3 linked regions of the Rubrivivax gelatinosus IL144 genome follow. The protein of the gene in region 3 interacts with the protein of the main gene of each other region in a pairwise test. Links are inferred from orthologs where the notes say so. Each region holds a gene or a part of one and is shown on either strand. Other genes may lie near its edges.

The links.
Region 1: the proteins of ileS (region 3) and RGE_RS08720 interact in binary tests that used the Escherichia coli proteins (3 or more experiments, as listed by UniProt). The link is inferred for Rubrivivax gelatinosus IL144 from one-to-one orthologs.
Region 2: the proteins of ileS (region 3) and RGE_RS17460 interact in binary tests that used the Escherichia coli proteins (3 or more experiments, as listed by UniProt). The link is inferred for Rubrivivax gelatinosus IL144 from one-to-one orthologs.

What each region holds. Positions count from the first base shown.
Region 1 is NC_017075.1:1,840,541-1,850,376, forward strand. The notes cover bases 145-2,903. They hold RGE_RS08720 (sugar ABC transporter substrate-binding protein), read right to left. Parts: upstream 2,123-2,903; coding sequence 1,166-2,122; downstream 145-1,165. Other genes in these bases: RGE_RS08715 (sugar ABC transporter ATP-binding protein), read right to left, coding at 145-1,086; RGE_RS08725 (IS481 family transposase), read right to left, coding at 2,402-2,903. In the rest of the region: more of RGE_RS08715, read right to left, coding at 1-144; more of RGE_RS08725, read right to left, coding at 2,904-3,514; RGE_RS23580 (aryl-sulfate sulfotransferase), read left to right, coding at 4,141-5,676; IS21-like element helper ATPase IstB, read right to left, coding at 6,023-6,823; istA (IS21 family transposase), read right to left, coding at 6,823-8,073; RGE_RS23990 (hypothetical protein), read right to left, coding at 8,812-9,216; RGE_RS23585 (NIF family HAD-type phosphatase), read right to left, coding at 9,273-9,836. UniProt on the Escherichia coli protein: Part of the ABC transporter complex RbsABC involved in ribose import. Binds ribose. Also serves as the primary chemoreceptor for chemotaxis.
Region 2 is NC_017075.1:3,821,957-3,828,744, reverse strand. Bases 3,844-6,788 are described here. They hold RGE_RS17460 (HyaD/HybD family hydrogenase maturation endopeptidase), read right to left. Parts: upstream 5,669-6,788; coding sequence 5,018-5,668; downstream 3,844-5,017. Other genes in these bases: cybH (Ni/Fe-hydrogenase, b-type cytochrome subunit), read right to left, coding at 6,107-6,788; RGE_RS23775 (HigA family addiction module antitoxin), read right to left, coding at 5,706-5,999; RGE_RS17465 (HypC/HybG/HupF family hydrogenase formation chaperone), read right to left, coding at 4,674-5,018; RGE_RS17470 (thioredoxin domain-containing protein), read right to left, coding at 4,231-4,677; RGE_RS17475 (hydrogenase expression/formation protein), read right to left, coding at 3,844-4,220. In the rest of the region: RGE_RS17505 (Kae1-like domain-containing protein), read right to left, coding at 1-307; hydrogenase nickel incorporation protein HypB, read right to left, coding at 304-1,245; RGE_RS17495 (hydrogenase maturation nickel metallochaperone HypA/HybF), read right to left, coding at 1,265-1,606; RGE_RS17490 (putative hydrogenase expression/formation protein), read right to left, coding at 1,599-2,651; [NiFe]-hydrogenase assembly chaperone HybE, read right to left, coding at 2,648-3,103; RGE_RS17480 (rubredoxin), read right to left, coding at 3,109-3,348; more of RGE_RS17475, read right to left, coding at 3,345-3,843.
Region 3 is NC_017075.1:1,435,631-1,443,935, forward strand. The notes cover bases 4,426-7,861. They hold ileS (isoleucine--tRNA ligase), read right to left. Parts: upstream 7,470-7,861; coding sequence 4,626-7,469; downstream 4,426-4,625. Other genes in these bases: RGE_RS06875 (PAS domain-containing protein), read right to left, coding at 4,426-4,510; RGE_RS06885 (MipA/OmpV family protein), read left to right, coding at 7,733-7,861. In the rest of the region: lspA (signal peptidase II), read right to left, coding at 1-152; more of RGE_RS06875, read right to left, coding at 242-4,425; more of RGE_RS06885, read left to right, coding at 7,862-8,305. UniProt on the Escherichia coli protein: Catalyzes the attachment of isoleucine to tRNA(Ile). As IleRS can inadvertently accommodate and process structurally similar amino acids such as valine, to avoid such errors it has two additional distinct tRNA(Ile)-dependent editing activities.

The sequences.
Region 1 (9,836 bases), 400 kb from region 3 along the record:
GCCCAGCGTGGTGTTCACGCGCACCGACTGCGGCAACAGCAGGCCTTGCGACTTGCGGTCCTCGGTGACGAGGCCCAGCCCGGCGGCGATCGCCTGCTGCGGCGAGCGCCAGCCGCAGCCTTCGTAGGCCACACGTTCGCCGTCGTACAGCGTCAGCCGGCCGCGGTCGGCGCGGTCGGCGCCGAACAGCAGGCGCAGCGCCTCGGTGCGCCCCGAGCCGACGAGCCCGGCCAGGCCCAGCACCTCGCCGGCGTGCAGCGTGAAGTCCAGGTCGCGCACGGCCTGCCCGCGGCCCAGCCCCTGGGCGCGCAGCACGGCGGCGCCGGCCGGGCGCGCCGGGCGTTCGGCGTGGTCGTCGACCTCGTGGCCGACCATGGCCTGCACGATGTCGGTTTCCGCCACGCCGCGCATCGGCCGCAGGCTGACCAGCGCACCGTCGCGCAGCACGGCCAGCGTGTCGGCGATGCGCAGCACCTCGTCGAGGCGGTGCGAGATGTAGATGACGGCCACGCCGCGGGCCTTCATCTGCTCGATCTCGCGGAACAGCTGCTCGATCTCGCGCGGCGTCAGCATCGCCGTCGGTTCGTCGAGGATCAGCACGCGCGTGCCGTCCTGCAGGTTGCGCGCGATCTCCACCATCTGCTGCTGGCCGATGCCCAGCGCGGCCACCGGCAGCATCGGGTCGATCTGCGTCAGACCGACGCGTGCCAGCTGCGCGCGCGCCTGCGCGGCCAGCGCGCCGCGGTCGACCCAGCTGGCGCGGTTGGGCAGGCGGTCGATCAGCAGGTTCTCGGCCACCGTCAGGGTGGGGATCAGGCCCAGCTCCTGCAGCACCATGCGCACGCCGGCGCGCTCGGCCTGCGTGCGGCTGCGCGGCGCATGCGCCACGCCGGCCAGAGACATGGCGCCGCCGCTGGGCTGCTCGAGCCCGCAGATGATCTTCGACAGCGTGCTCTTGCCGGCGCCGTTCTCGCCCGTCAGCGCCAGCACCTCGCCGGCGCGCAGCTCGAAGGACACGTCGGTCAGCACACGCGCCGCACCGAACGACTTGGCGATGCGGTCGACCCGCAGCACGACTTCGCTCACGTCGAAGGGACTCCGTTGAAACGTTGGCGGCCGGCGCGATGACGGGCGTCAGCCCATCCACCGCGCGGCCGGGGGGCGATTACTTGCTGCCCTTGGTCACCAGGACGACGTCGGTCTTGACCTGCGCCGGCATGTCGGCCTGCTTCTGCTTGGCCTGCAGCGCCTTGAGCGCGGTCTCGATGCCGAACACGGCCTGCTTGGCGCCGTACTGGTCGGCGGTGGCCAGCATGCGGCCGTCGGCCAGCATCGGCTTGACGGCCGAGATGTTGTCGTAGCCGACGACCAGCACCTTGCCCGTCTTGTTGGCCGCCTTCACGGCCGCCACCGCGCCGATCGCCATGCTGTCGTTGCCGGCGAGCAGGGCGCGCAGATCGGGGTGCTCGCGCAGCATGCCGGCGGCGACGGTGTTGCCCTTGTCGATCTCCCAGTCGGCCGACTGCACGCCGACGACGGTGATGCCGGCGGCCTTCATCGCGTCCTGGAAGCCCAGCGTGCGCTGCTGGGCGTTGAAGGTCGTCGAGACGCCTTCGAGGATGCCGACCTTGTCGCCGGCCTTCAGCGACTTGGCGAGGTAGTCACCGACCAGGCGTGCGCCGGCGCGGTTGTCGGGGCCGACGAACGGCACCTTGAACTGCTTGTCGGCCAGCGCGGCGGCGTCGAGCTGGTTGTCGATGTTGACGACCAGCACGCCCTTGTCGGCGGCGGCCTTGAGCGCGGGCACCAGCGCCTTGGAGTCGGCCGGCGCGATGACGATGGCGTCGACGCGCTGCGCCACCATCTGCTCGACCATCTTGATCTGCGCGGCGGTGTCGGTCTCGTTCTTGATGCCGTTGGCGATCAAGGTGTAGGTCTTGGCGTTGGCCTTCTGGTGCGCCTTGGCGCCGTCTTCCATCGTGCGGAAGAACTCGTTGGCGAGCGACTTCATCACCAGGCCGATCTTGGCCGGGGCGGGGTCGGCGGCGTAGGCCGGAAGGCTGACCAGGCCGCCGAGGGCCAAGGCGGCGGTGACGAGCGTCAAGCGACGAGTGGTGTCCATCCAAGATCTCCTTCAGAACGAGTTGTAGCCGGCGGCCGCCGACGATTTGCTGTGAAGCGGGCCTCTGACGACGCCGCTCGGCGACCTGGCGATGACTCCATCGGCGGTGCCGAAGCGTTGGGCTTGAGACCTGCTGGGCGAGATTTGGACACCGAAAAAACGTTTACGCAATCGTTTTTCTGAGCTCCGGATTCAGGGTTTTCCCTGGGGTGGGAGGGTGTATGGACCGGGGAGATGGGTAACACCCGTGCGAGGACATGGGTGACAAAGAGGACGTGGTCAGCCCACCGCGTCCAGCTCGATGGCATCGAGCTTGTGATGGCAAAAGTAGACATCGAAGGAGCCATCGCGATCAAGGCGAGGCCGCAAGGCGACGTGCTGACCGATCAACGCCTTGCCCACTCGCAGCTTGAGGCCCCGGATGCTGATGCGACCGCCGTCGCCGACGCGTCTGACGATGTCTTCGGGGCCGTACTCGACGTCAGGAAGCTTGCCGGGCATTGAGCGCATGCTGGCGCTGTAGCGACTGGCTGGCGTCTGCATACCCAGGGCTTCATGCGGGCGCTCGAAGTTGTAGACGTGACGCCAGGAGTTGAAGTGCTGCTGGACATCGGCCAGGTCGCGAAACTTGCGGCCCAGCAGCACTTCGGCGGCCAGCGTGCGGTGGAAGCGTTCGTCTTTGCCGTTGGTCTGCGGATGAGCGGGTCGACTGTGGCTCAGGCGCACTCCCAGGCGGATCAGCCACACGCCCAAGCCCGTGAGCGCACCCACGGTCGGTGCGCCCCAGGGCGGGCCGTTGTCGGCATTGATGCGCTCGGGCAGGCCATAGCGCCGAAAAGCATCTTGCAGGGCCTGCCGCACCGGTTCGCGTCGTTCACCGGCCAGAGCCTGCAGCACGAGGTTGAAGCGCGAGTGATCGTCCAGCACGGTCAGCGAATGGCAGCGCTGCGTGTCGGTGGCAAAGTGGCCCTTGAAGTCGATCTGCCACAGCGCATTGGGCGACTCGTGCTCGAAACGCTGCCACGCGGTTGCCGCTGCGCTCGCGCCGGGGCTGATCAAGCCGTGGCGCTTGAGCACCGAATTGACCGTACTCGCTGCGATGCACACGCCTGCGTCGCGAGCCAGTACATGGGCGATCTTGCGGCCACCCCACGCCGGGTGCTCGCTTCGAACGGCCAACACCTGGTCCTGCAGCTCCTGCGCTGTGCGAGATGGCGAATGGCATGGACGACGAGATCGGTCCTCCAAGTCCTCGCGGCTGAGCCACTTGTAGCCCGTCTTGCGGCTGATCCCGAACCGGCGAAACAGCTCACTGACGTTCGCATCCGCTTGGCGGGCCAGACCGACGAACTCCTGTCTTTGATCCTTCACGGTGACTGCGCTCCACGGCAACTTCGTTCTCCGCTGGCTAGGCAGGAAAAAGTGTCACCTATGTCCTCGCACACCTGTCACCTATGTCCCCGGTCCATACAGGAGGGTGGTGGGGGCGGTGGTGGGGTCGGCGCCGAGTGCTTGGGGCGTGGCGTTGAGCGGCGGCGGGCGCACTGTCGAGGGCAGCAAGTCGTAGTGCCAGTTGGGCGCTGATCACCTCTTGCGGGGAGTGCTTGCAGGCGAGCGCGAGGGGATGCGTGCGCTCGTTCCGATGACGATGCTGTTCGAGCCTGACGTCTCGCGCTTGTCTTGCCAGCCTTGGCTTCCGATCTGGACGTCTGCACGCCGGGGAGCAGACAGTCGCAAGTGCGCGGGGGAGACTGCTGTACGGCGGGAGGCGTGCGCCAGCAATGCAACACGGGACGACTGCTGACGGCCATGACCAGTCCGTTGCCGACGACAGGTTGCGGTCGGATTTATCGCCCCCACTGAAGAATAATGTGTTGTGGCCAATCAGTTAATATTCTGTCCCCGCGGGACTCGTTGGGCCCGTGTCGGAGCTGGCAAAACGGAGCGACAAGGCCGGCGGCCTGGTTGCTGCGCTGTCGCTTGTCGCGGTGTGAATCAACTTATTTCAGGGTGTCGGTATGCATCACATTCAGCGCAGAATCTACGGGCTAGTCGCTGCGTGGGTCGCGGTCGGTTTCATGCTGTCAGGATGTTTCGGTGGAGATGCCCTGTCGTATGCCGATCAGAGTAAATTGACCATCAGCACATCGTCTGCGGGACCCAGCCCGTTCATCCAGAACGTCGAGTTCACTGGGCTACAATTGGGGCGCATTGCCTTGATCAGTTTCACGATCCGGCCCCACTCCGGATCGGCATCGAAGCCGGTTAACGTCACGCAGTACAAGTCCCACCTCGTTAGCAAAGGCTATCTGTCCAGTGACGCGAAAAGCATGCAAGTTCCCGTGTTTGGTTTGTACGCTGGCGGCACCAACACGGTTGACTTCTCGGTCGAATTTGAGGATGGGTCCCGCCTTGCATTTACCAAGGAACTGACGACTGCGGCATATGTCGATCCCCTGGCGATCTACGACCGGCTGCAAGTACTGAAGACCCGAGCTGCAGGCGATCAGATTGGATTCGACTACTTCGCGCTGCAGTCCGGTAGCGGTACGCCCGCGATCTACGACACGGATGGGCAGCTTCGCTGGGTCGGTGTACCGCCAGTGGTCAATGCGGCTCACTCGGTTTTCAAAGCCGGTGGATTCGTCATCGGTGGCAGTGATGGTATTTCTAGCATGATGCTTACCCGACTGGAGCTCGACGGCACATCGACCAGTAAGCTCTTGGTGGCTCCGCCATATATCAACTTTCACCACAATCTAGATTTCGGAAAGTTCGGCTACCTCGCCGAATTCGATGCCCTTATCAATGGTGTGAACTATATTGAAACCAATCTGGCCGAAATCGCTGACGATGGCAGTGTCATAAGCAATTGGGATCTGGGAAAGATCATTGGTGACTTCATGACGCAGTACGGTGACGATGCGACGCAATTCGTTCGGCCTGGAGTCGACTGGTTCCATATGAACGCGGCGCTATACGATCCGCAGGACGACTCCGTCGTCGTGTCAAGCCGCGAGAACTTTCTGATCAAGTTGGGCTACAAGACTAAGGAGATCATCTGGATTTTCGGTGACCCGACCAAGTATTGGTACACCTTTCCGTCCCTGCGCAGCAAGGCCCTGGTCCTGACGGCGGGGGGGCTCTATCCTATTGGTCAGCACGGCATCAACATTTCCCCTGACAAGTATCTGCTGCTGTTCAACAATGGGCTACAGAGCGCGCAGCAGCCGGTCGGTGCGCCGGCGGGGGAATCGCGGAACTACAGTGCGGTCGTGTCGTACAAGATCGATAATGCGAACCGCACTGCCACTGAGAATTGGCGCTTCGACTACGACAAGTCCATTCTGTCCGACATCTGCTCGAATTCTCAACAGGTACTCGATGGCAGTGTTTTCGTCAACTACGCTTCAGCCAGCAACCGCACGAAAAGCAGGCTGGTCGGGCTGAATCCGCAGCACCAAGTCGTGTTTGATTTCGAGTTGCCGACGACACTGTGTCAGACGAGTTACCACGGTACGGTTGTACCGCTCGAAGCGCTGACACTGAGGTAGGTTAAGGCCTGCTGGCCAGGTGTTGAAGGGGCAGGAGCCAAAAGCAGTTGAGCGACCGCTTCAGCGTTGCGACGCAGGCCAAGCGGAAGTCTGCAACGGGTCGATAGCGGCAGGTGGCGCATCTGCGGGGCTAGCTGCCGCAGGTCGCTATCTTCGGCCGGACCAAGCCGCGCGACGTGCCGAAGTTCCGCTGGGTCAACTCCGTGCTCGGCAACCAAGCGAGCCCTCGACGGTGGTCACTTCAGCCTTAGGTGGCGCAAGTACGCCGACCCGCACCTCGCAGGTGTCAAGCGACATCGAGAACTGACCCCCCGGCGACATCCAGAAGTGACCCCCGGGTGGTGGTTCAGTTGGTTGTTGCGGGGTTCGCTCCGGCCTGGTTAACCAGGCCGGAGCGGCGCTTGGTCCGCAGCCGGTAGCTGTCGCCGCGGATGGTGAGGACGTGGCTGTGGTGCAGCAGCCGGTCGAGGATGGCGGTGGCGACGACGGCGTCGCCGAAGACGCCGCCCCACTCGGCCACCGAGCGGTTGCTGGTCACGAGCATCGAGCCGCGCTCGTAGCGGCGGCTTACGAGCTGGAAGAACAGGTGTGCGGCGTTGGCCTCGAACGGCAGGTAGCCGAGTTCGTCGACGACCAGCAGCTTGGGCTTGGCGAAGTGCACGAGCTTCTCCTCCAGCCGGCCTTCGACGTGCGCCCGCACCAGCTGCGTCACCAGGCTCGTCGCTGGCACGAAGAGCGTGCTGTAGCCGCGCACGATGGCCTCGCGCCCGAGAGCGACAGCCAGGTGCGTCTTGCCGACGCCGGGCGGCCCGAGCAGCAGCACGCTGTCGCCGTTGGCAACCCAGCGCGAGGTGGCCAGCTCGCGGATCTGCTTGGGGTCCACCGACGGCTGCGCGTCGTACTCGAAGCCCTCCAGCGTGCGCACGCAGGGGAACTTGGCGATGGACATGCCCATCTGGATGCGCCGCTCGTCCTTGCGGGCGACCTCGGCCGCGCACAGCATCGACAGCGCCTCGCGCAGGTTCAGCTCGGCCCGCGCGGCCTGGTCCAACAGCGTGTCGAGCTGGTCTCGGATGGCGGTGAGCTTGAGCCGCGTAAGCATGGGCTCGAGCGCGTCGAGTTCCTCGGTCTTCTTCGACGCGGCCATCACCAGCTTCCTCCGGCGACGGCCTCGTACTGATCGAGCGGGCGCTGCAACTCGCCAGGCACCGGGGCTATCGGCGGCGGCATCTTCGGTAGCCACGTCATCCCGGCCAACTGGCCGCCGACGATGCCCACCAGGTGGCTGCGCTCGATGACGCTGCAGCGCCGCAGCGCGCTCTGCGCGTGGCAGGCCACTTCCTGGCCGGCGTAGAGCACTCGCACCTGACGCTCGGCGACGACGACGGTGACCGTCTCGCCGATGAGCCGCCACGGCACGCTGTAGCGGTTGGTGTCCAGCTCGATACAGGCGTCGGTGTGCACGCGCCGCGTGACCTCGCGCACCTGCAGGAACGGCGCCTTGGACGGCAGCGGCCGCAACGCGGCGCGCTCGTGCCGCTCGAAGCGCTGCAGCGGCGGCTCGCCGGTGCTGCCGTGGATGCGCACGTCGGCGACTTCGCGCACCCAGCGCTCCAGGTGCGCCTGCAGTTCCTCGACGCTGGCGAAGCGGTGCCCGGCGATGGCGTTGCGCTTGACGTAGCCGACGCCACGCTCGTCCTTGCCCTTGGTCCGCGCGCGATACGGCGCGCAGGCCCGCGGCGTGAAGTCCCAGTAACGGCAGAACGCGTGGAAGCGGTCGTTGAAGCGCACCTCGCGCGTCTGCGCGTTGTGCTCGGTGACCAGCGGCTTGGCGTTGTCCAGCAGGACTTCGTGCGGCACGCCGCCGAAGCGCCGGAAGGCGCCTTCCAGGCCGTGCAGCCACGACGACTGGCGCTCATGCAGGAAGACGGCGACGTGACAGCGCCGGCTGTAGCCGAGCGTGGCGACGAACAGGTGGATGCGCAGCGGCTCGCCGTCCACGATGACTGACGTGCTGCCGAAGTCGATTTGCAGTTGCTGGCCGGGCGCGGTCTCGTAGCGCACTGTGGCCACGCTCTCGGCCCGCAACTCCCGACGCAGCGGCTCGACGGCACGCTGGACGGTGCGCAGGCTCACGCGGATGCCCAGCTCTCGCTGCAGGTCCTGGCGCACGACGTCGGCGTTGCCGCGGTGCTGCCGCAGCCGCTCGGCCAGCCACTGCCGGTGCGGCTCCAGGACGCTCTCGCGGTGCGTCGTGCGCATCGGCCGCCAGCCGCCTTGCCGCAGGTACTCGCGCACCGTGTTGCGGCTGCAGCCCAGTTCCCGGCTGATGCGCTTGGCTCCCCATCCCAGCGCCTGCAGCGCCAGCATCTTCTGCACCTCCTGTGGCGCCAGCATCGTGTCGCTCCCCGGGCCTCGTTGGACCGGCTGAGCTTGGAACACTTCCTCCATCGACCTCTCCTTCGTCAGCGAAGGGGGTCAGTTCTCAATGACGCCAGGGGGGCAGTTTTGCGTGTCGCCCAACAGCAGGCTTTGCCTACCGCTTCAATGGACACTCAGGCTGGCGTGGCATCGCTCTCTCGACCGATCGTCCACGGCACTGTCCTGCGCCGCTCCGCCGCTCCGCCGCATCCGGGCCGCTGAGGAGACGCGGGTTCGCGGGCCGCTTTCGGTACAGGCGGATACCGCCAGACGGCCTGCGCCTGTCTAGCTTTCCGGAAACGGAAAATTTGGCCGATCGGCAGTTAACCCATAAAGCGGCAGACGGCCACCTCATGGTTGGCGGTATATGGCCTTGTGACGTTAAGTGATTGCTGGCCTCGAAATCAAGCAAAAGATGGCCGGTTGCCCCCGTTGGAACCGATGCTGGCGGTGCTCAAATAAAGAATATCCTGGCGAAGCGGAAGAAAATAAACCAATTAGTGGCAAAAAATATTTTGCCCTAGATGGCCGCCTTGCCACCTCGCGCCAAGAGGCTGGTTGGGCGGGTATATTGAGGGGTGCCTGCGTCGGTTGCTGGCGCCGCAGTTTAGCTGACTTGCTTCGAGCTTGCGTCCACTTGATCCGTCTGAAGGGGTAAGTTCCTGATCCTGAGAGATAAGGCCTTCGGTCGCCTCCGTGATCGCGGGAGAGCATCTATTCAATAACAGTGGCTCGGATTATCTTGGGCAGGCGAGTGTTGAGAATAGTGCAGCGCAGTCGCTGGCCTTCACGGAGTGATCGCACATCGACGCCGGGGGTCTCGGGGGTAATAACATACTGTCGGCCCGTGTCGTCGTTTGCGCGCGCCTGTTCGATTTCGTCGAAGAGGTTGGCGATGACAGTGACTTCGATTGTCAGGTGAGATTCTCTTGGGGTGGTTTCTATGGTCGAAGGAGTGCTTCTGTTGGTCTGATTCTCGATAATTACGGCAGGATATCCCAACTCTCCTTCTGGCAGTTCCTTGGCGTCGGGGTAGAGTCGTCGCATGTGGATCGCTGGGGCCTCGCACAGACGGCAATGAGTCAACTCGTACCGGCGTTCTTCGGACAAGGTGCTCATGTCTGGAGTCTTGACGAGTTCATGAATCACTCCGCATGCTCGGCAGACAACGAGCTTCAACTGTTTATCCCGAGGGGTTCGGTGTTGATCAGGCGCTGTTCAAGTTTCGCGGTCAGATCGCCCAGGCCGAGGTCACCGCTGTTTCTGGGGTCGAACGCTTCAACAGCTATCCACTGCTTCTCTTGTCCTTCGTGAACATAGCTAGCGAGATCGTCGATCAGCAGCACGTCTTCGACGTCGCAGCCGTCGATAAATCTTAGATCCTTCGTCGCCCCGGACCAGCTGATATATTCGACTTCGAGAAACCAGTCTGGCGCCACGCTTTCATTTGTTAGTGTTTTGGCGATCTCGCGAAACCGACCCTCGGGGACGGAAGTAAATATCACAATCCGCGGGAATAGCTCTTTGCATCGCTTAAGAAAAGAGAATAGTCCTGGGCGCGGGATCTGGGAGACAGCAGAGCTGATGAGGGTGAACTCGAGGTCGAGCGCCAAAACGGTCGGGCGCCTGGGAGGTGCACTGTCCTGGGTCAACTTCTCCGTGCTGCTGGAGGTGATGTCTCCTGCCGTTCGCGGCGTCCGAGTTTGCGGGGTGGCGACTTGTCTCTCAGGCTTCGTTGG
Region 2 (6,788 bases), 2.4 Mb from region 3 along the record:
GGCCGTGTTCGGCCATCACCGCGGCGACGTGCGCGACGTGGTGCTGCACGCCGATCGCCGGCACGCCCAGTTCGGCGGCCAGTGCCAGCGCGAGGCGCGTGCTGTGGAAGTCGGGGTGCAGGTCGTGCGCGACGGCGTCGATGCGGCCGTGCACGCCGTCCAGCAGCGCACTGACCGAGTTCTCGAGCGCCACGCAGGCCTCGGGCGTGCCCAGGTCGCCGTGCATCGCCGAGGCCGTGAAGCGGCCGTCGACCGAGAGCCCGGCGACGTTCTTCAGGAACGCCCCTGTGGCCAGGACGCAGCTCATCCCGGCTGCCCGCCCAGCGCGCGCACCTGGGCTTCCAGCGCCGCGATGCGTTCCTTCAGCGCCGTCTCGCCGTCGGCCGCGGCCGGCAGCGCCGGCTGCGGCGCCAGGTGCAGCAGCCAGGACAGCCAGGCGTCCAGCCCTTCGCCGCTGCGCGCCGAGACCTGCAGCACCTCGATCGCCGGGTTCACGCGGCGCGCGTAATCGATGCAGCGCTGCACATCGAAGTCAAGGTGCGGCAGCAGGTCGATCTTGTTGAGCACCATCAGCCGCGCGGCGGCGAACATGTCGGGGTACTTCAGCGGCTTGTCCTCGCCTTCGGTGACCGAGAGGATCGCCACCTTGGCCGCTTCGCCCAGGTCCCACAGCGCCGGGCAGACGAGGTTGCCGACGTTCTCGATGAACAGCAGGCGCTCGGCGTGGGCGTGGCCGTGATCGTCGTCGTGATGGTGGTGACCGTGCTCGTGATGGTCGTGATGGTGGTGCAGCGGCAGTCGCTCGAAGGCCGCGGCGACCATCGGTGCGTCGAGGTGGCAGCCCTTGCCGGTGTTGACCTGCACCGCCGGCGCGCCGGTGGCGCGGATGCGGTCGGCGTCGTTCGAGGTCTGCTGGTCGCCTTCGATGACCGCGAGCTCGACGCCGGGCGCGCGGCGGCGCAGCGCCTCGATCGTCGCGCACAGCAGCGTCGTCTTGCCCGAGCCCGGGCTGGACACCAGGTTCAGCGCCGTGACGCCGTGGGCGACGAAGTGCGCGCGGTTCTGCGCCGCGACGCGGTCGTTGGCGCCGAGCACGTCGGCTTCCAGCTTGATCGCACGTTCGGCGCTCAGCCCCGGCACCGAGACACGCGCGGCGTTGGCGCCGAAGTCCAGGTCGCCGTTCGGCGCGGCGGCGGCCGTCCGGCCTTCAGGATGCTCGCCCGAGCAGCCACACACGACACACATCCGTCTCTCCTTCGTTGGTTCAGGCCACGATGAGGTCCACGACCTTCAACTCGGTGCCTCCGGTGACTTGCAGCTTGTAGCCGCCGCACAGCGGGCAGGCGTCGCCGCGTGCGGCGATCTCGACGCCGGTGCCGCAGTCCAGGCACCAGGCCTGGCCGGGCGGCTCGTCGATCTCGATGCGTGCGCCGGCCAGCCTGGTGCCCGGCGCCATCGCTTCGAGCGCGAAACGCAGCGCACGCACCTCGACTCCGGCCAGCGCCGGCGCCGACAGGCGCAGCACGGTGACACGTTCGAAAGCCTCGCGTTCGGCGCAGTCCTCGACGATGCGCACGATGCCGCCGGCCAGGCTCATCTCATGCATCGGCGGTTTCCTCGTTCATCGGCCGGCAGCGTACCGGCACGCAGGGGTCGAAGGCGTCGGCCAGCAGTTCGGCCCCACCGGCGTCATCGGGCGCCAGTGCCTGCAGCGTGCGCGCCAGCACGCCCTCGGGGTGGAAGTTCCATTCGGTCGGCGCAAGCACGCGGTAGTCGGCGACGCGCCAGCCGGCGGCGTCGCGCTCGACGCGCACGCGGTGCACCAGCAGCCCGCGTGCGGTCTCGGCCCAGGCCAGGCCGACGCCGGGCGCCGGCGACAGGGCGCCGTGCGCCAGGCGCGCGGGATCGGCGGCCAGGCGCACGAGGTCGACCAGGCGCGAAGCGATGCGGTCCCAGGCGTGGCGCGGCGCCGCGGCGCCATCGGCGGCGCGCGACCAGGGCCCCGTGTCGGGCACGCCGGCGTCCAGCCGCGGGCGCAGCGCCCAGCCGGCTTCGTCGCCGAGGCGGCGGCCGATCTCGGGCAGCGCGGCCAGCGCCAGCGGCGCGACGGCCGGCGTCGCCAGCGTGGTGGCGCGCGCGTGCATCGTGCGCAGCGCCAGCGCCGTCGGCGAAGCGGCGCTGCGGCACCAGTCGGCCACCGCGTCGGCGTCGACGCCCTGAGTGAACCACCCGGCCGGCAGGTCCAGCCAGCGCCGCAGCCAGCCGGCCAGCAAGGCGCCGCGGCCGGCGTCGTCGCCCGGCGCCCACAGCGGCGCCGCGGCGGCCAGCGCGGCGAGGTCCAGCGCGGCCGCGGGGGCGTGGCGGCGCGGCCAGTCGTGGCACAGGCGCAGCAGGTGCTCGCGTACCGTGGAGCCGAACAGCGAGACCGTCGCCGGCGCCAGCGCCTCGCCAGCCCCGGCGGCGCCGATCGCCTCGTGCGCGGCCAGCGCATGCGCCGGGGCGCACAGCGTGAACAGCGCGGCGGCGCGGCGCGGCGCCTCCTGCACCGCCACGCCGTTCAAGAGCCGCGGCGCGAGTTCGGCGCGCGTGCTGACCACCGCCGGCCGGCGCCCGGGGCGCAGCTCGACGTGGCCGGCGAGATCGACCGTCATGCGCCGCGCCCGAAGAGGAAACCGCGCCGCGACGGCACCGGCTCGCGCGCCGGCGGGGGCGGCACCGCGGCCGGCCGCAGCAGCGTCAGCAGCTCGCGTGCGGTTGCCACCGCCGCGGCCTGGTCGGCGAACTCCGTGACCGGCGAGAACAGCGAGCAGGCTTCGTAGCCGCCACAGCGGGGTTCATGCGCGCCGATGAACTCGAAGACCCGGCCGCCGAACTCGCGATCGGCCTTGGCACCGACGGCCAGCGCCGCGCCGGCCGGCAGCCGCACGAGGTTCATGAACCAGGGCGTCAGCAGCACGCCGACGGCGGCTTCGCCGTCCTCTCCCGTGTGCGGCGCGAAGCCGACGGCCTGCACCGCCAGCCGCGGGTTCAGGAAGGGCAGGCCGCGCATGCGTGTCGCCGCGATCTCGCCGAACGCGGCTTCGAGCGCGGGCACACGCGCCATCGGTGTCACCCGGCCGCTCCGTCGTCGGCCAGCACCATGAACTGCTCGGCGTCGCCGTCGCACTGCGGGCAGCGCCAGTGCGCCGGCAGCTCGGCGAAGGGCACGCCGGGCGGGATCTGCCAGGTGGCGTCGCCTTCGGCCGGGTCGTAGACCCACCAGCAGATCTTGCATTCCAGCCGCGCGCCGGCCGGCAGGCGGCTGCGGTCGCCGAGGTAGCTGCCCTCGAAACGCGCCTCGGTGTTCATCCCTGCGCCACCCACTGCAGCACCTCGTCCAGGCGCTCGGCCGAGTCGGCCAGGTCTTCGGGCGCGGCGCAAACGACCTCGGGGATCGCACAGACCTCGACCGAGTTCAGGATCACCTTGTCCTGCGAGTTGTAGTAGACGACGCGCCAGGTGTTGGGCACCCGCGTGTCGGTGATGCGACAGTTGCCGTAGCCGCGCGACAGCACGACGACGCGGCCGGTGCCGATCTGGTGGTCCATGAAGCCGATGTCCTCGGGCGACAGCGGCAGCAGCGTCAGGTTGACGACGTGCGCCGGCTGCCCGGCGCGCCACTGGTGGCGCTGTTCGGCGAGCTCGGTGAGGATGGCCGGCGCGTTCATCACGCCCGGCGGCGGCGCCATCGCTTCGGCGGCCGGGCTGTGGCCGTCTTCCTGCGCCGCGCGCAGCAGCACGGCGGGCACCGGGCCGCATTCGATTGTGTCGGCGACCTGGCCGTCGGCCAGCAGCTCGACGACGCGCCAGACGCCGGCGAAGACCGATTCCTGCACCTGCACCTGCGGCCGGCCGTCGTCGCCCAGCACCTGGGCGCTGACCTCGCCTTCGCCGAGCACCTGGTGCACCAGCGCCAGGTCGTCGGGCGACAGGCCGGCCAGCGACACCGGCGCCGGCGTCTCGCCGCGGGTGCAGGCCTGCACCGCGGCCAGCGCCTGGCGCAGCACGGCGACGGCGGCGTCGTGGCCGCCCAGCTGCTCGGGCTCGGGCAGGCGCGGCGCCTGGTAGGTGGCCATGCCCTGCGGCATCTCCAGGTAGTCCAGGCCGTCGTCCTCGTGGCTGCCGGGGCCGGCGGCCACGAGCGGGATCGGGAAGGGGCGGGGGCTGATCGGGGCGTTCATCGAGCGGCTTTCAATGGCAACCGGGGCCGGCGTCGGCGGCGGCCAGCACGATCGGCGCGCGGCTCGTCGGCATCGCCAGCGCGGCGGCGACGCGCGCGACGAAGTCGGTCCAGTCCAGCATGCCGGCGATCGTCGTCACGTAGCGGCCGTCGCGCAGGAAGACGAGCGAGGGCCAGCGCTGGGCGCCGAAACGCGCCGCCAGGCGGTCTTCGTCGGCGCGCGTCGTGACGCCGACGGTGAAGCGGCCGGGGAAGGCCGCTTGCAGCTCGGGCAGCACGACGGCGACGTCGACGCCTTCGGGGAAACGCACCGGGTCGCCGTGGAAGAACAGCACGCGGTCGCCGTCGCCGGCGAGGAAGGCATCGACCGAGTCGGCACCGACCCAGGTCGCGCCGTGGCGCTCGACGAGGCGGGCGACGAGCGGCGCGGCGCCGTCGGCAGGGGAGGAGTGGCTCATCGGGTGTCGGCGCCGTCGGCGCTGGGAGGGGTGGGGGAAGCGCCGCCGGTCAGGGCGGCGAGCTGGCCGGCGTCCATCGCCGACGGCAGCACGAAGCCGGCGGCGGCGTCGGCGTGGCCGCCGCCCAGGGCCTGTTCGAGCAGGTCCAGCGTCGCGTCGACCTCGGCGGCGCGTGCGGCGTCGATGCGCTCGCGCGCGCTGTCCAGGAATACGAGCAGCCAGTCGCCGGGCGCGACCTCGCCGACCAGCGCGGTCTCGACCGGCTGCGTGCGGCCGCGGCCGGCGACGATCGCGCGGCCCGGCGTCACCGACAGCACCTGCATAGCCACACCGAGGCACATCAGCCGGCCTCCGGCATGAAACGCGCGTCGCCGACGCGGCAGGCCTCGTCTTCGGACGGGCGGCCGGCCTCGTAGGCGGCCAGCGCGATCGTCGCCTGGCTGACGGCGTCGTCGTCCGAGGGCGGCGCCAGCCGCGGTTTCGGGTCGGCGCCCCACAGGCGCAGCGTGTCGACGCCGAGCGCCAGCGCGTCTTCGAGCGCCAGCTTGATGCGCGGGCGCAGGCTGCCGCCGTAGTCCTCCAGCTCCTCGGGCTGGCAGCCGATCAGCAGCACCGACTGCGGGTAGCGGCCGGTCAGCGTCGCCAGCGACAGCACCTCCTGGAAGCCGGTCTGGTGCAGGCTCATCTTCTTGGCGCCCATGAAACGCGGCACGTCCTCGTTCTCGATCAGCTTCAGCGTGCCGGGCTCGAGGCCGTAGTCGATGGCGTCGAAGATCAGGAGCCGTGTCGCCTGCTGCACGTAGTGCACGAGGTACAGGCCCTGGGTGCCGCCGTCGACCAGGCTGACGTGCGGGGCGAAGGTCCAGCGTGCGTCCAGCGCCTCGACGCAGCGCACGCCGAAGCCTTCGTCGGCCCAGAGCACGTTGCCGATGCCGAGCACGACGATGGTCTCGGAGCTGTCACCCGAGGGGTGGCAGGCGCTTTCAGGCATGAGTGAATCCATGGGGCGTCGTCTCGTCGAAGGGAGTTCAGCGCGCGGCCTGGCCGCGGCGCAGCTGCTTCCAGGCGTGGAAGCTGTCGTAGCGCGACTGCAGCGCCAGCCAGTGGCTGGCCGGCAGCCCGAAGGCGAGCGCGCAGCGGATCGCGGTGTCGGCAGACATCGCACGCTGGCCCTGCACCAGCTCGTGCAGGCGCCGGCGCGAGACGCCGAGCACCCGTGCCGCCTGCGACTGCGACATCGCCAGCGGCCCCAGCACCTGGCGCTGCAGGAAGCGCCCCGGATGCACCGGCGCACGCGTCGGCACGCCGGCGGGCGACAACAACGAGCGGGCTGCTAATGCGTCAAGCGGACGCCGCGGAACCGGCTCTGCCGGGCCGCTGGCGTCGCCCCCCTGGGGGGGAGCGCCGAAGGCGCTTCGGGGGGGGGCCATCAGTCTTTGAAGGTGCGGAAGCCGGAGATCATCGTGCTGACCATGCTCTGGCGGCCCATGATGTCTTCGCGGATCGCGGCGTAGACGTGCATCAGCACGAAGATCACCATGCCCCACATGCCCAGCCGGTGCCAGGTGTGCACGTCCTGCGACTGGCCGAACAGCGGGATCACCCAGCCGAACATGACGTCGGCCCAGGAGCCGCGGCCCAGGCCTTCGCTGTAGAGCGCGAAGCCGGTGACGAACATGAAGACCGTGATCGCCAGGAAGCCGGTGACCATGCCCAGGCGCGCCAGCGGGTTGTGGCCGACGTACTGGCCCGGGCGCGGGTCGATGAACAGGTACCAGCGCACCATGCCCATCACGCCGCGCCAGTAGCCGCGCTTGAACAGCGGCAGCGTGAACAGCTCGTGCGAGTGGTGGTTGCCGGCGAAGGCCCAGTACAGGCGGCCGAGGAAACCGACCGCGAACACGTAGGCTGCGGCGAAGTGCGCGAAGCGGATGTAGCCCATCACGTAGCTTGCGCTGGCCTCGCCGCCGACCGAGGGCAGCGGCTTGCCGATCAGGTAGCCGGTGGCCATCAGCACGAAGACCGCCAGCGCGTTGATCCAGTGCCAGGCGCGGATAGGCGCCTCGTAGACGTAGACCGCACGCCGGACGACCGCGCGCTGCGCGACTTCT
Region 3 (8,305 bases):
ACGATGTTGAAGAAGCCGGTGACGACGCGGGCTTCTCCGTCCTGGAAGTAACCGAGGATCAGCGTCTTCGTGAACTGGTCCAGGACGACGACGATGAAGGCGAGACCGAGCCAGAAGGGCAGGCGGTTGGACGAACGCGAAGACGTGGCCATGAAGTCGTGATGCGGGGGACCACCGCCGGTGGCCGGCGGGCGGGCCGCTACTGTATCGCGAGGCCGCGCACCGACCGCCCCGTGCCGCGTCAGGACTCGGTGAGTTGCTGCAGGCGCGTGGCGAGCGCGGCGACCCGTTCGTGCAGCGCGCGTGCGGCGCCGGCCAGCGGTTCGGCGCCGGTGGCGACGCGCGCCGCGTGTTCGAGTTCGCGCGCCTGCGCCTGCAGCCCCTGGGCGCCGATCGCGCCGCAGGCGCCGTGCAGCGAATGCGCGGCGCTGGTCCAGGCCGCCAGACGCTCGTCGCCGCCCTCGGCCACCAGCGCCGGCATGCCGCCGGCGTAGACGTCGGCGAAGCGCCGCATCAGCCGCTGCAGCACGTTGGGCCGCCCGCCGACCAGGCGCAAGGCGGCCTCGACGTCGATCTCGCCCAGCGTCTCCAGCCGTTCGGCGAAGCTGCCGCCCGCCGAGGGCGGCGTCGCGGCGGGCGACGCGGCCGCGGTGGCCGCCGGCAGCCAGCGCAGCAGCGTCGCGTACAGCGCCTCCGGGTCGACCGGCTTGGCGACGTGGTCGTTCATGCCCGCGGCCAGGCAGGCGGCGCGGTCTTCGCCGAAGGCGTTGGCGGTCATCGCCAGGATGGGTGCCGCGAAGCCGGCGCGGCGCAGCTCGCGCGTGGCTTCCAGGCCGTCCATCTCCGGCATCTGCATGTCCATCAGCACCGCGGCGTAGTCGCGCGCCAGCGCCAGCCGCAGGGCCTCGCGGCCGTTGGCGGCCAGGTCGACGTCCAGGCCCACCGCACGCAGCAGTTCGAGCGCGACCTCCTGGTTGATCGGGTTGTCTTCGGCCAGCAGCAGCGGCCGCGTGCTGCCGCGGGCGCGCAGCGCCTTCTCGGCCTGGCCGGCGCTGTGCGTCAGCCGCGGCGGCTCGCCGCCGGCCGCCTTCAGCACGCGCTGCACGGCGTCGTGCAGCGCCGACACGCCGATCGGCTTGACCAGCACCGAAGCGAAACGCGCGGCCTTGGCCTCGCTGCGCATGGTCTCGTCGTCGAACGCGGTGACGAGCAGCGCCGGCGCTTCGGCGGCCGCCGGCAGTTCGCGCAGGCGCTTGAGCGTGCCGATGCCGTCGAGCTCGCCCATGCGCCAGTCCAGCAGCAGCAGGTCGTAGCGCCGGCCGTGCGCGCCGGCGGCGCGGGCATGCTCGATCGCGTCCTCGCCCGAGTCGGCGGCGTCGACGCGCACGCCCATCTGGCGCAGCCGGTCGGCCAGCGCCTCGCGCGCTTCGGGCAGGTCGTCGGCCAGCAGCGCCTGCAGCCCGGACAGGCGCGGCAGGCTGGGCGCCGGCGCGCTGTCCAGCGCCAGCCAGGCGCTGAACCAGAAGCGGCTGCCGACGCCGGGAGTGCTGTCGGCGCCGGTCTCGCCGCCCATCATCGTCGCCATGTGGCGCGTCAGCGCCAGGCCCAGGCCGGTGCCGCCGTGGCGCCGGCTGGTCGAGCTGTCGACCTGCTCGAAGGCCTGGAACAGCGCGCCCAGGCGTTCCGGCGGGATGCCGATGCCGGTGTCGGTGACCGTGAAGCGCACCAGCACGCGCGCTTCGTTCTGTTCGACGCGCCGCGCCTGCAGCCGGATCCAGCCGTGCTCGGTGAACTTCACCGCGTTGGACAGCAGGTTCAGCAGCGACTGCAGCAGCCGTGTCGGGTCGCCGATCAGGCGGTCGGGCACGTCCTCGGTGTCGAGCACCAGCTCCAGCCCCTTGCGCTGGGCGTCGGTGGCCACGGTCTGGAAGGCGCGGCCGAGCAGCGCCTCCAGCGAGAACGGGATCGCCTCCAGCTCCAGCCGCCCGGCCTCGATCTTGGACAGGTCGAGCACGTCGTTGAGGATCTGCAGCAGGTGCTGGGCCTGGTTGCGGATCTTCTCCAGCCGCTGGCGCTCGGTGTCGTGGCGTGCGTCGCGCAGCATCAGGTGCGCCAGGCCGATGATGGCGTTCATCGGCGTGCGGATCTCGTGGCTGATGTTGGCCAGGAAGGCGCTCTTGGAGCGGCTGGCGGCCTCGGCGCGGTCGCGCGAGACGACGAGTTCCTCGTTGAGCCGCTGCAGCGCGCCCTCGGCGCGTTTCTGCGCCGAGATGTCGATGGCCATCACGTAGAAGCCGTTGACGCCGCCGTCGCCGCGCCGGTCGGGCACGTAGTGCACCAGCAGGTCCTTGGGCTCGCCGCGGCGCGGCAGGCTGCGCTCGTAGCGCTGCAGCTCGCCGTCGAGCGCGGACTGGACCAGCGCGTACTGCTGGCTGACGAACTCCGGGCCCAGCAGCTCGGCCATCGTCCGGCCGAGGATCTGTTCCTGCGTCAGCTCGAACCATTCGCAATAGCCGCGGTTGGCGAAGCGGCAGCGCATGTCGCGGTCCCAGTAGGCGACCAGGCCCGGCAGGCTGTCGGCGATCATGCGCGCCGAGCGTTCGGCCTCGGCCAGGCCGGCGATCGCGCGCTTGAGCTCCTCGGTGCGGTCCTCGACGAGCTGCTGCAGGTGAAGGCGGTGGCGGCGCAGCTCCTCGGTGGTCTCGCGGCGCTCGGTGACGTCGTCCCAGGACGCGACGATGGCCAGCAGGCGGCCGTCGTGCGGGTCGCGCACCGGCTCGGCGTTGACGCGGAACCAGCGCAGCTGGCCGTCGGGCCCATGCACGCGCAGCTCGGCGTCGCGCCGGTCGCTGCGCGCCAGCACGACGTCGGTGAGCTGCTCCAGCGCCTGCGGCGACTCGCGTCCGTGCTCGTCGACCGGCATCCAGCCGGTGTCGGCCAGGTGGCGGCCGCGCAGCCAGTCCACCGGGCGCTGCAGCAGGCGTTCGGCGGCCGGGTTGGCGTCGACGATGGTGCCGTCGGGCGTGCGCACGACGATGCCTTCGTTGAGCACCTCGAAGACCGAGCGGAAGCGCGCCTCGCTCTCGCGCAGCGCCTGCTCGCCGCGGCGCACCTTGGTCAGGTCGCTGGCCACGCCGACCAGGCCGACGATGCGGCCGTCGGCGTCGCGCAGCGGCGCCTTGGTCACCGACAGATAGCGCTGCCCGGCCCGCGTCGGCATCGTCTGCTCGAAGCTCATCGGAGCGCCGTGTTCGAGCGTGCGCAGGTCGTCGGCGACGTAGTTCGCGGCCACCTCGGCCGGGAAGATGTCGGCGTCGCGGCGCCCGATCAGCTCGTCGCGGCTCTTGCCGGCACGTTCGCAGGCGACGCGGTTGACGAACAGGTATCGGCCTTCGAGGTCCTTGGCGAAGATCGCCTCGCCGGCGTTGTCGGCCACGGCGTCGAGCAGCTGCAGCGCGCGCATGCGCTCGCGCTCCTCGGCGCGCTCGCGTTCGGCGCGCGTCAGCGCGTCGCGGTTGGACAGGCTGCGCGCCGTGGCATAGAGCGCGAGCAGCGTCACCGCCAGCACCGAGACGCCGGCCAGCGTCACCTGCCGCGCCGGGGCGTCGATCGCCTGCTGCTCGATCTGCAGCGACAGCCACCAGTCGCCGCTGGCCAGCGGCAGCACCATCGCGGTGACGGCCTCGCCGCGGAAGTCGCTGCCGCGCAGCGCCGCCCGGGACGCGAGCTCGCCGCGTGCGACCTGGCCGACCAGGAAACGGGGTTCGGCGACCGGCACGGCATCGGGCAGTTCGCCTTCGAGCTCGGGCGTGAACTCGAGCAGCGGCACCATCACGTCGCCCTGGCGTTGCCACAGCACCGACATCGCGCCCGGCCGCGGCAGCGGCCAGCCGCGCAGGCGCGGCAGGAGCGCCTGGCGCGGGTCCTGCCGCAGCACGACGACGGCGCGCGCCGGCGTGCCGGTCAGCTTCAGCGCGAAGACCACGTCCAGTTGCAGCACGGCCGGGTTCTGGCCGTTGCGGTAGATCGGGGTCTGCTGGGCGTGGCCGGTCTCGATCGCGCGCCGCACGGCTTCCTGCAGCGCCGCAGCCGGCTCTTCGGTCGGCGTCGCCGTCACCAGGGCGCGGCCCTCGGCATCGAGCAGCAAGGCGTTGACGCTGCGCGTGTTGTCGCGCAACTGCTGCAGCCGCCGCTCCAGTTCCTGCTGCCCGGCGGCGCCGGGCCCGGCCTCGGCGGCGCGGAAGAACTGGGCCAGCGACGGGCTGGGTTCGAGCAGCCGGGCCAGGCCCAGGCGCTCGTCGATCCAGTTGTCGACCTGGGTCGCCCTCAGCTCGGCGACGGCACGCAACTCGGCGGCCGCGCGTTCGCGCCCGCTCTGGAACTCGCGCACGACGAGCACGGTGGTGATCGCCGCCAGCACGACGAACACGGCGGCTGCACGCCAGCCGATCGCACTGGCGCCCGTGGGCTTCGAGACACCGGTGGTCCGGCTGCTGCTTCTGTCGGCCATTCGACGCCGCCTCCCTTCCGCGCTGAGGCGCACGGCGGCGTCGCATTTCTAGCACATGGCCGGCGAACCGGCACGGGAGGTCCCCCGAGGCGGACGCCTCGGGGACAGGGCGTCGTCAGGCGACGCGCCGGGCTTCGCCTTCGCCGTACAGGTTGCTCGTGCAGCGGCCGCACAGCCCCGGGTGCGCCGGGTCGTGGCCGACGTCGTCGCGCCAGTGCCAGCAGCGCTCGCACTTGGTGTCGCTCGACGGCGTCACCGTCACCTGCAGCTCGTCGGCGGCGGCCAGCACCGCCTTGGAGGTGATCAGCACGAAACGCAGGTCGTCGCCTAGCGATTTCAGCAATTCCAGCTGGTCGGCGGGCGCACCGATCGTCACGTTGGCCTGCAGCGACGAGCCCACCGCGCCGGTCGTGCGCACGGCCTCGATCTCCTTGTTGACGCGTTCGCGCACGGCGCGGATGCGCGCCCACTTCGCCAGCAGCTCGGCGTCCGGCGTGGGGAAGTCGAGATAGGTCTCGGTGAAGATCGACGGCGTCGTGCCGACCAGCTTCCAGGCCTCCTCGGCGGTGAAGCTGAGGAAGGGCGCCATCCAGCGCAGCATCGCCTGGGTGATCGTCACCAGCGCGGTCTGGGCGCTGCGGCGGGCCAGCGACTTCGGCGCCGTCGTGTACAGCCGGTCCTTCAGCGCGTCGAGGTAGAAGGCGCCCAGGTCCTCGCTGCAGAAGACTTGCAGCTTGGCGACCACCGGGTGGAACTCGTAGACCTCGTAGTGCGCCAGGATCTCGGCCTGCAGCTCGGCGGTGCGGGCGAGTGCCCAGCGGTCGATCTCCAGCAGCTCGTCAGGCGCCACGGCGTCGGTCTTCGTGTCGAAGTCCGAGGTGTTGGCGAGCAGGAAACGCAGCGTGTTGCGGATGCGGCGGTAGGCGTCGACGACACGCGCCAGGATCTTGTCGTCGCCGGCGATGTCGCCCGAGTAGTCCGAGGCCGCGACCCAGAGACGGATGATCTCGGCGCCCAGGGTCGAGCTGACCTTCTGCGGCTCGATGCCGTTGCCCAGGCTCTTGCTCATCTTGCGGCCCTGGCTGTCGACGGTGAAACCGTGCGTCAGCAGGCCGCGGTAGGGCGCGCGGCCGTACAGCGCGCAGGCCAGCAGCAGCGAGCTGTGGAACCAGCCGCGGTGCTGGTCGTGGCCTTCGAGGTAGAGGTCGGCCTCGGGCCCTTGCTTGTGGAAGCCCTCGGGATGCTGGCCGCGCAGCACGTGCCAGAAGGTCGAGCCCGAGTCGAACCAGACCTCCAGGATGTCGCTGCTCTTGGTGTAGAGCGCGGCGTCCTCGGCGCCGAGGATCTGCTCGGCGGTCGTGCGGCTCCAGGCCTCGATGCCGCCGGCTTCGACGATGTCGGCGGCCTGGTCGAGGATCTCCATCGTGCGCGGGTGCAGGTCGCCCGTTTCCTTGTGCAGGAAGAAGGGCAGCGGCACGCCCCAGCTGCGCTGGCGGCTGATGCACCAGTCGGGGCGGTTGGCGATCATGTCGCGCAGCCGCGCCTGGCCGTTCTCGGGGTAGAAGCTCGTCGCCTCGATCGCGTCCAGCGCCATCCGGCGCAGCGACTGCGGCGCCTTGTCCGTCGTGAAGACGCCAACGCCTTCGTCCATGCGGATGAACCACTGCGCCGCGGCGCGGTAGATCACCGGGCTCTTGTGGCGCCAGCAGTGCGGGTAGCTGTGGGTGATGGTCTCGGTGGCGAGCAGCCGGCCGGCGGCCTTGAGCGTGTCGAGGATGACCGGCACCGCCTTCCAGATGTTCTGGCCGCCGAAGAGCGGGAAGTCGGCGGCGTAGCAGCCGTTGCCCTGCACCGGGTTCAGGATCTGGTCGGTCTTCATCCCGTGCGCGACGCAGGAGTTGAAGTCGTCCAGGCCGTAGGCCGGGCTGCTGTGCACGATGCCGGTGCCGTCGTCGGCGGTGGCGTAGTCGGCGAGATACACCGGGCTCAGGCGGTCGTAGCCCGGGTCGGTGTCGGCCAGCGGGTGGCGGAAGTTCAGGCCGCCGAGCTTTTCGCCCTTGGTCGTCGCCAGCACCGTGCCTTGCAGGCCGTAGCGCGCCAGGCACTTCTCGACCAGGCTCTCGGCCAGCACCAGCAGGCCGCGTTCGGTGTCGACGAGCGCGTAGTCCAGCGCCGGGTTCAGGTTCAGCGCCTGGTTGGCGGGGATGGTCCAGGCGGTCGTCGTCCAGATGACGACGAAGGCCGGCTTGGCGAGCGACGGCAGGCCGAACGCGGCGGCCAGCTTGTCGGGCTCGGCCGCCGGGAAGGCGACGTCCAGCGTCTGGCTCTTCTTGTCGGCGTACTCGATCTCGAACTCGGCCAGCGAGCTGCCGCAGTCGAAGCACCAGTAGACGGGCTTCAGGCCGCGGTAGACGAAGCCGCGTTCGATGACACGCTTGAAGGCGCGGATCTCGCCGGCCTCGTTGGCCGGGTCCATCGTCGCGTAGCGGTGCTCCCAGTCGCCGAGCACGCCCAGGCGCTTGAAGTCGGCCATCTGCAGCGCGATCTGCTCGGTGGCATAAGCGCGGCTCCTGGCCTGCATGTCGTCGCGGCTCAGGTGGCGGCCGTGCTTCTTCTCGATCGCGTTCTCGATCGGCAGGCCGTGGCAGTCCCAGCCGGGCACGTACTGGGCGTCGAAGCCCTTGAGCTGGCGCGCCTTGACGATCATGTCCTTCAGGACCTTGTTGACCGCGTGGCCCATGTGGATGGCGCCGTTGGCGTAGGGCGGGCCGTCGTGCAGCACGAACAGCGGCTTGCCGCAGCGTGCGTCGCGCAGGCGCTTGTAGAGGCCTTCGTCCTGCCAGCTCTTGATCCACGCCGGCTCGCGCTTGGCGAGGTCGCCGCGCATCGGGAACGGGGTGTCGGGCAGGTTCAGCGTCGCGCGGTAGTCGGGCGCGGCGGCGTTCGTGGAGTCGTTCATCTCGGTCGGCACCGTGGGGCGGTGCGTGGGCAATCGGCGGGGCGCGCGCGCGAGGGCACGCGAAGGCGGGACGGTCAGGCGTGCGGGCGCACGCTGCGCGTAATTCGGTCGCGCGTCGTCTGCCGCCGCGTGGCCGCCTGCCACGACGACGGATCGAGCCGGACGATGGACAATCGCATGAGGCGATTCTACCGAGGCGACGCAGAATGCCTTGTCACCGTCCGACCGCCCTCGCGCTGACGGCCCTGGCCGCGGCGTCCGCCATGGCCGAAGAGGCTTCGGCCCCGGCCGACCCGGCGCCCGCGCCAGCCGCTGCCGCGCCGCCCGAGCCGCCGGAACCGTCCCGGCGCTGGGACGCCGCCGTCGGCCTGATCGCCTCCTGGGGCACGTCGCCGCACGGCGACGGCAAACCCGACCTGCGCCTGCAACCCGGCTACGTGCTGCGCTGGGGGCGTGTGAGCCTCAGCAACGCCGGCGCCTTCGCCACCCGGCGCAGCGACAACGTGCAGCGAGGCCTGGGCCTGGACCTGCAGCGTGGCGAGCGCCTGCGCACGACGCTGTCGCTGCGCTACGACGGCGGCCGCGACGACGACGAACCGGCGCTGCGCGGCCTGGGCAAGGTGCGCAACACCGTGCGTGCGCGCCTGGGCGCGAGCTGGCGGCTGGACGACGGCTGGCGGCTGTCGGGCGGCATCAGCCCCGACCTGCTCGGCCGCGGCGGCGGCGTCTTCGCAGATGTCGGCGTCGGCCGCGAGCGCCGGCTGGCGCCGGCCACCGTCTGGAACTGGGGCCTGCGGCTGAGCGCGGCCGACAGCCGTTACCTGCGCAGCTACTAC